DNA from 2 places in the Paenibacillus liaoningensis genome. Region 1 is predicted to be linked to the other one. Evidence: riboswitches for the same ligand, from Rfam matches in the RefSeq annotation. Region 1 holds a riboswitch; the other holds the start of a gene.

Region 1 (5,029 bases):
TGAAGGACCAATCGGCAGTGCTTCCGGGTTCGGATGGGAGCCGACCTTGCGCGTTGTGCCAACATGCCAAATTTGCGGAACGATTTTGCCGCCAGCTTGGTGAACGGCTTCAACGACTTTTGCCCAGCCATTTAAAGCAGCTTCTCCATGAAAGTTAGGAATGTTTGGATTATCAGTGGCAGCCGGATGGTTAATCAGCGTACCCTCTGTCACAATTAAGCCAACGCCGTTTTCGGCGCGGCGTCTATAGTAGGCAACTACATCTTCGCCCGGAACGCCATTTGGAGAAAAACCGCGGGTCATTGGTGCCATTACAATACGGTTAGGCAGTGTAAGTGGACCTGCTGAGAAAGGCTTGAACAACGATTGAATTGAGCTCATGAATAAAATACCTCCTAATTGAATGAAAAATCTATAATTCTATAAAAATAGATATAAAAGCATGAAATGAGCAGGAGTAAGCAAGGTTATAGCTCATCCTGAATCATTTCTTTGAAAAACTGAATGTTAGCTTCATTACGCCTGTAATAGGTGTGCTGCCCGATCCGTTTCGACTCCAGTAAGCCTGCTTTATGCATTTTCACTAAATAGCTGGATATAACGGATTGCGCAAGTCCTGTTTTTTCTGCAAAAGAACCGACACATACGCCTCCAGCAAACTGACACGCATCGGTTAGATGGCATTGAGGCCCAAAATGCTCCTCAGGCGTTTTCAGCCATTTTAAAATATGGTACCGTTTCTCGTTAGACACAGCTTTAAGTATTGACAAAGTATCCATGAGGCTTAGTATATCTATTTTTATAGAAATGTCAAATTGTTATTTTATAAAATATAGGAACGGGTATCGTAACGCGATCCGTTCACTATATTTCTCGGACTGAAACGCGCCGCGCCGCCAAAGGACGGCGACAGCCGTTTCACCTTGAAATATAGGAAAGGATGTCCTAACGCAATCCCTTCTCTATATTTCTCGGACTGAAACGTGCCGCGCCGCCGAAGGACGGCGACAGCCGTTTCACCTTGTGCCTATTTGTGAGCGAATGGTTGGATTTTGCGCTTATTCCGTTATTGGGAACCAGCCTGGCGCATGCGTAATCGCTCCCCATAAGCCATTCGGGATGACGAGGCGCTCCTGATCTTGCTTGGATAGCGTAGTCACAATATCCTGCTCGTTGCCTTGCTTGATTTTCTCCGTCCAATCCGGGTCCATAATGAGCTCGCGGCCAAGGGCGATAAACGGCACGCCGGAGTTTTTCGCCTCAAGCGCTTCTTCTGCGGTTGTGATGCTGCCGACACCGATGAACGGAATGTGCTCGCTGTATTTTTCGACGAACCATGCCATGCGGCTTTGCGAATCCTGCTCGCCTCTGCGCGGCTTCGACCAGAAATCTTGAAGCGACACATGCAAATAATCCAGTTTCATCTCGATTAGAGCGTTAACCAGATGGTACGAATGCTCCATCGTTAATCCTTCTTCTTCCGGCTCCTCCGGCGAGAAGCGATAGCCTACAAGAAACGGCTGCGGCGCCATAGCGGCTGCCTTCTTAACAGCTTCAACGACGTAGAGCGGGAACGCCATACGTTTATGAACAGAGCCGCCCCAGTCGTCGGTACGCACATTGGAAGCCGGGGAGTAAAATTGCTGCAGCAGGTAGCCGTTGGCACCGTGAATTTCAACGCCGTCAAAACCAGCCTCAATCGCGCGGCGTGTCGCTTCGCCAAAGTCGGCGATAATCGACTTGATTTCCTCCTCGTTTAGCTCGCGTGGCACAATTCCGCCCTCCTGCTGGGCAATGCTGCTGGCACTCACCAAATCATCATTTGGCACTAGGCCAGGGAAGCATGATCTTCCGCCATGGAAAATTTGCAAAATCGCTTTCGCACCTTGGCTTTTAATAGCATCGGCCAGACGCTTGAGGCTTGGAATCATTGCGTCCGTATCCGCGCCAAATTCGCCGGGGAAGCCTTTGCCGTTGCGGCTCACGTAGACGCACGCTGTAACGACGATGCCGGGCCCAGCACTGCGGCGGCTGTAGTAGGCAAGCTCTTCATCAGGCACGGTGCCGTCCGGATTGGACGAGCAGGTTGTCATGGGCGCCATGACAATTCGATTATGTACGGACATGCCGCTCGCGAAAGTGAATGGTTCAAATAAAGGCTGAAATTGTGGTTTCATCAGTAGTTCCCTCCAGTTACGAAATGCTATGTGCTTTATTTTATATCAGATAATTACGAAAGGAAAGTGGAGTGGAAAGGTTGCTTAAATGAAAGGGCTGGTATATAATCAACCAGATTTGCAAACAACTGAAAAATTGTGGGAATAAGGTGCAACAGCTGCGGCTGGAGCTTAAAAGGGAAGTTCGGTGCAAAACCGACGCGGTCCCGCCACTGTTACGGATTAGCTGAAGCTACAAGGCCACTGATCTCGCTTAGCGGGATTGGGAAGGCAGCTTCCAGTACAATTTCCGGTAGCCAGGAGACCTGCCTGTTCTGACAACACTGCTGTAACCTACGGAGGATAGGGAAGTGTTAGCGCGCATGCTTATTTGCTATGATGGAAAATAACAATAACAGGCAGCTCTATCTTTCCTATGACTGGAGGTAGAGCTGTCTTTTTTTGCGGATTTTTGCAGGAAGATGATTTTGCTAGAGGGAGAGGAAATAGAGAAGATGAAACGTACACAAATGGCAAAAAACAAAAAAACAATAGGTGTTTTATTTAGCCTATGCTTGCTGCTGGCGCTAATGGGGTGCAGTGGCGCTAACGGTTCCAATGAATCAGGCAGCAATAATGAGCTGTCGCAGCAGTCTGCTGCTCCGTCCGCCTCTACAGCAGCTGCTTCTGAAGAAATCGTGCTGGCTGCGCCGCGGGATTTAGCACCGGGACCGCAGGATGCTTATTACACGAGCACCATTCTGTATGTATGGGAGCCGTTGATTTCCGCTTCCGAGGATGGAAAGCCTGCTCCAAAGCTGGCGGAAGCGTGGGAAATGTCTGCTGATGCCAAGGAATGGACCTTCATGCTGCGCAAAGGCGTCACCTTCCATGATGGCGCGCCATTCAACGCGGACGCGGTACTTGCAAATTTTGCCCGTTACAAGCAAGTGAGCCCGAAAAGCTCGCCATTCTATACGCTCGACATCAACAATTCATACCCAAGCCTTCAGGAAGTCGTGAAGGTTGATGATAGCACGATTAAGCTTGTTTTCGACAATCCGCAGCCGACGCTGCTGTATTCGATGATCAACTTCTCAAGCCCGATGTACAGCCCGAATAATTTTGACGAAGATGGCGACTTTAACGGCCTGCCGCAAGGGACAGGCCCTTTCAAGCTTTTGCAGCATGAGAAGGATCAATTTTCACTGCTAGAGGCTTACGACGGTTATTATGGCGAAAAAGCAAAAGCCCAAAAAATCCGCGTCCGCGTCATACCGGACCCTGATACAAGGCTTGCTGCCTTGAAATCTGGCGAGATTTTGGGCGTCATGGATTTGGGCGCTATTCCTCCTGCCCTTGCCGAGGAACTGCTGAAGGATGAACGCTTTGCTGTATCGACGGCAAAATCGACGATTTCCCATTACCTGCATCCGAACGGTGCCAAAGCGCCATTCAATGATGTGAAAATGCGTCAGGCGCTGAGCCTGATGATTGACCGCGAGCAGCTGGTGAAGGAGCTGTATTTGGGCTATCCGACCGCTACGGCGAACATTTTGAATGCGACATCGCCGTTTTATAAGGACATTCCTGTCGTCCATGATTCAGAAAAGGCAATCGCCCTGGCGCATGAGGTGCTTGGGGACAGCAGGCAGGCGGTTACGCTAATTGTGCCTACCTATGGACTCGATCGTTATCCGTATAAAGCGCAAGCCGAGCTGCTTCAGGCTGTGCTTCAAGAGCTGCAGCTGGACGTGACGATTCAAATATTGGATGGTGCGGCATACAAGGAAGCACAGGCACAAGGAAACTTCGATCTGGCACTGGCCATTCAGGGGCTGCCGAATGGCGATCCTTATTCGATTTTGAACAATTATATGGCGAGCGAAGGCTCAAGCAATATCAGTTATACGCTTGGTTACAGCAATGCCCATGTGGATGAGCTGTTGAAGCAGGTGAAGACGACGCTGGATATGGATGACCGCGCTGCGATTTATAACGAGCTGCAGGATATTGCAGCCGAGGAATTGCCGACGATTCCGCTGTTTAATGATGCGAGCTTAATTGCGTACAGCAAAGAAATTACCGGATACGGTGCACTTGTGTATGGTACAACGCTGCCGCAGCTGGAGCGGGTGCAATAAGATGGCCTATTTCATTCGGAGGTTGGCGGCGGCGGTTCCCGTTCTGATTGGCATTACGTTTATAGCCTTTGCCTTAAGCGTCGCTTCTCCGGGTGATCCGGCTGTCGAACTGCTGAGCATGAACGGCTTCAGCCAGCCGACCGAAGAGCAAATTGCTTTGAAAAGAGAAGAGATGGGGCTGAATGATCCGCTGCTCATTCAGTATGGCCATTGGTTATCAAAGGCGCTGCAAGGTGATCTTGGCACGTCTTATATGACGAAGGAATCGGTTAGCGGCGAGCTGCTGCGCCGCCTGCCAGCAACATTAAGCCTATCTTTGCTAGCTGTCCTGTTCGCCGTCCTGCTTGGAGTGCCATCCGGCATGCTCATGGCGATCCGGCGCAATCGGCTGTTCGATCATATCGGCAGGGCGCTTGCGCTGATTTTGGTTTCCATTCCTGGATTTTGGCTGGCGATCATGCTCATTGCCTTATGGTCGGAGAAGCTGCAGCTGCTCCCGACTAGCGGCTACGGCACCTGGAAGCATTTGCTTATGCCAGCGGCGGTGCTTGCTTCCGGTACAGGCGCCATATTGATGCGGCTGACGCGTGCGGCGCTGCTGGAGGAGCTGAATAAAGATTATATGCTGACAGCCCGAGCGAAGGGGCTGCGTGAGAGCTTTATTGTGCTTCGGCATGCGCTGCGCAATGCTTGTATTCCGTTGCTCACGGTTATCGGCAGTTATTTTGG
Region 2 (5,029 bases), on a different contig from region 1:
CGTACCCTCCAATATACAGCGGCCCTCATTCATGATGAAAATCCAATCCGCCCAAGCATAGGCCATATTCATGTCATGCGTCGCCATAACCGGCGTTATGCCGCTGGCATGAATGCGGTCCAGCTCAGCCATCAGCCGCTGCTCCGATATCGGATCGAGATAAGCAGCCGGCTCATCAAGCAGCACTAACTCCGGCTCCAGGGCCAGTACGCCGGCAAGAGCGACTCGCTTCTTTTGCCCAAGGCTGAGATGATGCAGCGGCTTATGCGCCAGTTCCTGCAAGTTCAGCTGCTGAACGATGCGCGCCGTACGTCTGTCAATTTCCACTTCTTGAAGCCCCGCATTGCGCAGCCCATAGGAAATATCCTCATAAGCGGTATTCAAAATGAGCTGATGCTCCGGGTCCTGAAAAACAAGGCCGACGCGCCGTCTCAAGCTGGCAAGCTCTCTGGGCTTGTAAGAAAGCGGCTCGCCGCGCCAGCTGACAAAACCGGATTGCGGACGATTAATGCCAATAAGCTGCAAGAAGAGCGTCGACTTGCCCGAGCCATTATGCCCGCACAGCGCTATCTTCTTGTTCGCCGGAATACGCAGCTCTAGCCCGTTTAAAGCGGTCTTGTCCGTTCCGGGATAAGCATAGCTCACTTGGTTCATTTCCATAATGGTTGATGCCCGATCGTTATCCGCCAGCTTATTCACCTCCATACCGAAGCCATAGCTCTGCTGCCAGCAAAATCGTTAAGCCGAGCCCCGCTTCCGCCCAATATCGGAGGCGAACCGTCCGCTTTACACTAGGCGCAAGACGGATTTCATTCGTAAATCCTCTTGCCATAAGCCCATTCGAGAGCCCCTTGTATCGATGCATCGTTTTGACGAAGAGCCGCACAGCAATCGCCGCCGTACCCTGCAATTTGCCTTTAAAACCGTGTTGACCGCCGCGTGCACGCTGCGCGACCAGCATAGCCCCCGCCGTATCCAGCAGCAGAAAGATGAAGCGATACATAATAATCATGAGCTCCAGTACAATTTGCGGCATTTTCAACCGCTTCAGCACTTGCAGCAGATCCGGGAAGGGGGTCGTCAAGGTGATAAAAAACATACATGCCAGGCAAGCAAGAATACGCGTAAAAATATGTCCGGCCAGCCCTAACGATGCCTCTGGCACATACAGGCTAAGCGGCTCCCATGAAACGAGCATCCAGCCTGCTTTCGCTGCCGCCAAGCTTCCCGCTTCGCTGCTGCTATTGCTGAATTCAATGAGCAGCGCGGGCAAGCTGAGAATGAACAGCAGGCAAGAGGAGAAAAGCAGCGCCGCATAAAGCTTAGCGGGCACTTTCGCATAGCCGACCGTCCACAGTGCAAGCCATCCGAAAATGACAAGCTGTACGAGCGGATGAGCGATATAGGCAAGCAGCAGCAGAAGGGCTGCAAGCCCGCATTTCCAAATGGCGGGTAAATCCCGCAGCTTATTGGAATAAGAAATCGTATCAATCCATTTCATCATTGCTGCTTTGATTTCCCCGACTTCCCTTTAAAAAGGCCAATCACATAGCCGATTACGCCAGCGCCAATCGCAGCTTGCAGCGCGAACAGCATGCTTTCCGTTTCTCCCGGCACCTCAGTCAGCGGAGACGCCCAAGGCTCATAATGGGGCGCAATCGTCTGGATCATTTCCTCCGCCGCGCCATCTGCGCCGCCAAACTCGGCGTTAATGAATATTAAAGGCGCAACGGCAAGCAAAACAACAATGGCTAATATCCAAATATTTTTGGCACTGCGGCTCATTACACGCGATCCCCTTTCATTCTCCGCTTCAAAATAGACAGCTCGTCCGTATTAAAAGATTGCAGCCAGTTCCAGATCAATACCGTCAGCAAGCCTTCGCTAATAGCAAGCGGAACCTGGGTAATCGCAAAAATACCGCCAAATTTCATAAAGGATGCGAGAATGCCGCCCTCAACCGCCGGAAAAGCAACAGCCAGTTGAATCGAAGTAACGATATAAGTGGCCAGATCGGCAACAGCGGCAGCAGAAAAAATCGCCACGCCTTGCTTGCTGCCTGAACGCATCAGCAGCCGATAGACGGCATAGCCAGCAGCGGGACCTGCAACCGCCATTGAAAAAGCATTCGCCCCAAGCGTCGTCAGCCCGCCATGTGCAAGCAGCACCGCTTGAAACAGCAATACCATAGAACCTAATACGCTCATGGGCAGCGGCCCGAACATAACCGTTCCAAGCCCCGTTCCCGTCGGGTGCGAGCTGCTGCCTGTAACGGAAGGAATCTTAAGCGCGGACAGCACGAAGGTGAAAGCTGCCGCCAAGCCCAGCATCAGCTTAAGCTCTGGTGCTTCCTTTGTAATTTTCCGAATGGCGCGTACACCCAGGATGAAAAAAGGAATAAAGGCCACCCACCAAAAAATCGCCCACCCCACAGGCAAAAACCCTTCCATAATGTGCATCGCATAAGCGGATTGCGGCTCATTCACCAGTAAAAAAAGCGTGAAGCCAATAACCAGCAAAGCGGTGCTAACTGCTGTCTTTCTTTTTAACTTGACCATTCGTTTCAATACCCTCCCCAATGTGTTCATGCCTAAAGACAACAAAAAATGACCGCTTTCCCTTCGCTGGGAAAACGGCCATGTGTACGCAGAAATAGACGGTTGCGCCAGCAAACAGACTGGTAGCAATCGCTTTCGTTCGTACACCTATCCTTTCCGCGAAGGCACTGTGGTGCTGGAACGAGGTAGGTCTCCTGGCTAGCGGATCATTATTTTCCTTCGTCTTCCCTGGCTGCCCTAAAGCTTAGGCCAAGTGACTCCTGCTGGTGAAGGAAAACTCCCCGATTACAGTGGCGGGACCGCTCGGGATTTGCACCCGATTCCCTGTTACCCTTTGACGTGCGCAAAGGCACCTCGTTCCATGTCAATCATTTTTCAAAATCCTTGTATTCATTGGTCATTTTGTAGTTTGATCTTATCACAAAAAATTCAGGCTGTCCCCTATAAATGTAAATGGCTACCTTCCTGTTAGAAGAAGGACAAAATAACGCCTACGACAAAACCGCATAATGCGCCGTTGACACGAATCCACTGCAAATCGTTGCCGACCTTTTCCTCCAGCATGGAGACGAGCGCCTTGTCATCCATCCGGTCGAGATTATCCCGAACGAGCGCACCGATGCGATAGTGATTATTTTCAATAAGTCGAACGAGATAGCCGCGAATGCCATCTTCCCAATTGGCGAGCATTTCCTGCTTGCCATTCAAATAATCCGTTGCAAAACGGTATCCCTGCACAATGGCGCGCCCTCCGCTGCGATGCTGCTCCTCCAGCTTGTCCAGCACGAGCTGTCTCAGCTCCTCCAGACGCAAATGGATGAAGCGCTCCGTTTCAACGCTGTCCACCCCCTGTTCAATGAGCTGCTTCAGCTTGAGCATCAGCTCTTCGTTATCGGCAAGCTTCTCCGCCTGGGCTCTCACCTCAAGCAGCAGCTTCTGCCGATGCGGGCTTCCAGGATGGGAAAGCTCCTGCATCGTAGAGAGCAGCATGTTCTGGATCAAACCGCCGAGCTTCTCCTCGTTCATAAAGCCGACGAAAGCTTGCAGTGCAAACCCCATGAAGCCGCCTACCTTAAGCTCCTCCAGCTTTTTGAAGGCGAGCTTGCCGAGCATTTCCTCGGTTTCACGCTTGCGAATCCAATGGCCTACATGCTCCAGGCCGTAATCCAGCGCCCGTTCATCCCAACGCTCATGGACGAAACGATCCGCCAGCTTGCGCACGATTGGCGTAAAATCCTGCTTTTTCACATAATCCGCCAAAAATCCATGCAGCACACCGCTAACCCGCTCCAAAGGCAAGCGCTCCACTGCCGACTGGGCAAAATCAACCGCTGCCAGCCTGAACTTGCGCTTGCCAATCAGCCGAGTCGCCGCCGATGCTGCCCCTGCGAACAGTTGAAAGCCAGACAGCTTGCGGGTAATGCTTTCTTTATTCAGCAGTTCATTTTCCATAGCGCTGATGAGCGAGTTCACGATTTTCGCCCGGTTTTTGAGCAGCAAGGACGTATGCGGAATGGGAATGCCCATCGGATGGCGGAACAACGCCGTCACCGCAAACCAGTCGGCAATTCCGCCGACCAGCCCCGCTTCAAAGCCGCTTTCCAGTAGATGTGTCCACGTGTTGTCTGGCAGCCACCATCTCGTAGTAATAAAGCCTGCCCCCATAACGGCAAGCGAAATACCTGCTATATATCTTGATTTCATCGTTGTCCTCCTAATCGCGGGCCCCAGCGCCCTCCTGTTGCATATTGCCCTATTATACCAGATAATGAGGTGGCAAGCGTAAACGGCTGTGCCTGCCTTCGGCAGCACAAGCTCGTTTCGCGTAGAAATATAAGCGTTGCAATAAGAATCAAACTTATTGATCTTATATTTCAAGAGCAAACGGCGTTGTCGGGTATTGGCGACAACTGCTCGTTTCTCGTAGAAATATAAGCGTTATAATAAGAGTCAAACTTATTATTCTTATATTTCAAGCGTAAACGGCTGTGCCTGCCTTCGGCAGCATCAGCTCAAATTTTCAACTACACCATTGTTTCGTTACATATAAAGGAGATTACCTGCGTGCTCAAACTACGAACCATTTTTCTAAAAATGACTCCGCCGCAAATTCTTACGCTTGGCTTTCTCGCGATTATTGCGGCGGGTACCCTATTGCTTTCTCTGCCTCTGGCTTCGTCAACCCATCAGGCAACGCCGCTCATTGACGCATTATTCACTGCCACATCCGCTGTTTGCGTAACGGGGCTTGTCGTCGTCGATACCGGCATACACTATTCAACCTTTGGCGAGCTCGTCATTCTCGTGCTTATGCAGGTTGGCGGACTCGGCTTTATGACGATGTCTACGCTGTTCGCCCTTGCCCTGCGCAAACGGATATCGCTGCGCGAGCGGCTGCTGCTGCAGGAATCCATGAATCAATCTTCGCTGGAAGGGATCGTCCGCTTCATTCGGCGCGTGCTCATTTATGC

What was found. A riboswitch is a leader RNA that binds a small molecule or an ion and turns the genes downstream of it on or off. The one in region 1 is predicted to bind cobalamin.
Region 2: it holds a riboswitch for cobalamin, as region 1 does, so the genes downstream of both, AC6B99_RS08290 (energy-coupling factor ABC transporter permease) here and AC6B99_RS07785 (ABC transporter substrate-binding protein) in region 1, are expected to answer to the same signal.

What each region holds. Positions count from the first base shown of each region.
Region 1 is NZ_JCAALU010000004.1:371,063-376,091, forward strand. It holds gene AC6B99_RS07770 (NADH:flavin oxidoreductase) at 1-381, opposite strand, end outside; gene AC6B99_RS07775 (ArsR/SmtB family transcription factor) at 468-779, opposite strand; gene AC6B99_RS07780 (NADH-dependent flavin oxidoreductase) at 1,059-2,177, opposite strand; cobalamin riboswitch at 2,307-2,504, shown strand; gene AC6B99_RS07785 (ABC transporter substrate-binding protein) at 2,672-4,300, shown strand; gene nikB (nickel ABC transporter permease) at 4,302-5,029, shown strand, end outside.
Region 2 is NZ_JCAALU010000005.1:94,631-99,659, reverse strand. It holds gene AC6B99_RS08305 (energy-coupling factor ABC transporter ATP-binding protein) at 1-705, opposite strand, end outside; gene cbiQ (cobalt ECF transporter T component CbiQ) at 692-1,504, opposite strand; gene AC6B99_RS08295 (energy-coupling factor ABC transporter substrate-binding protein) at 1,501-1,785, opposite strand; gene AC6B99_RS08290 (energy-coupling factor ABC transporter permease) at 1,785-2,558, opposite strand; cobalamin riboswitch at 2,726-2,930, opposite strand; gene AC6B99_RS08285 (DUF445 domain-containing protein) at 3,027-4,262, opposite strand; gene AC6B99_RS08280 (TrkH family potassium uptake protein) at 4,653-5,029, shown strand, end outside.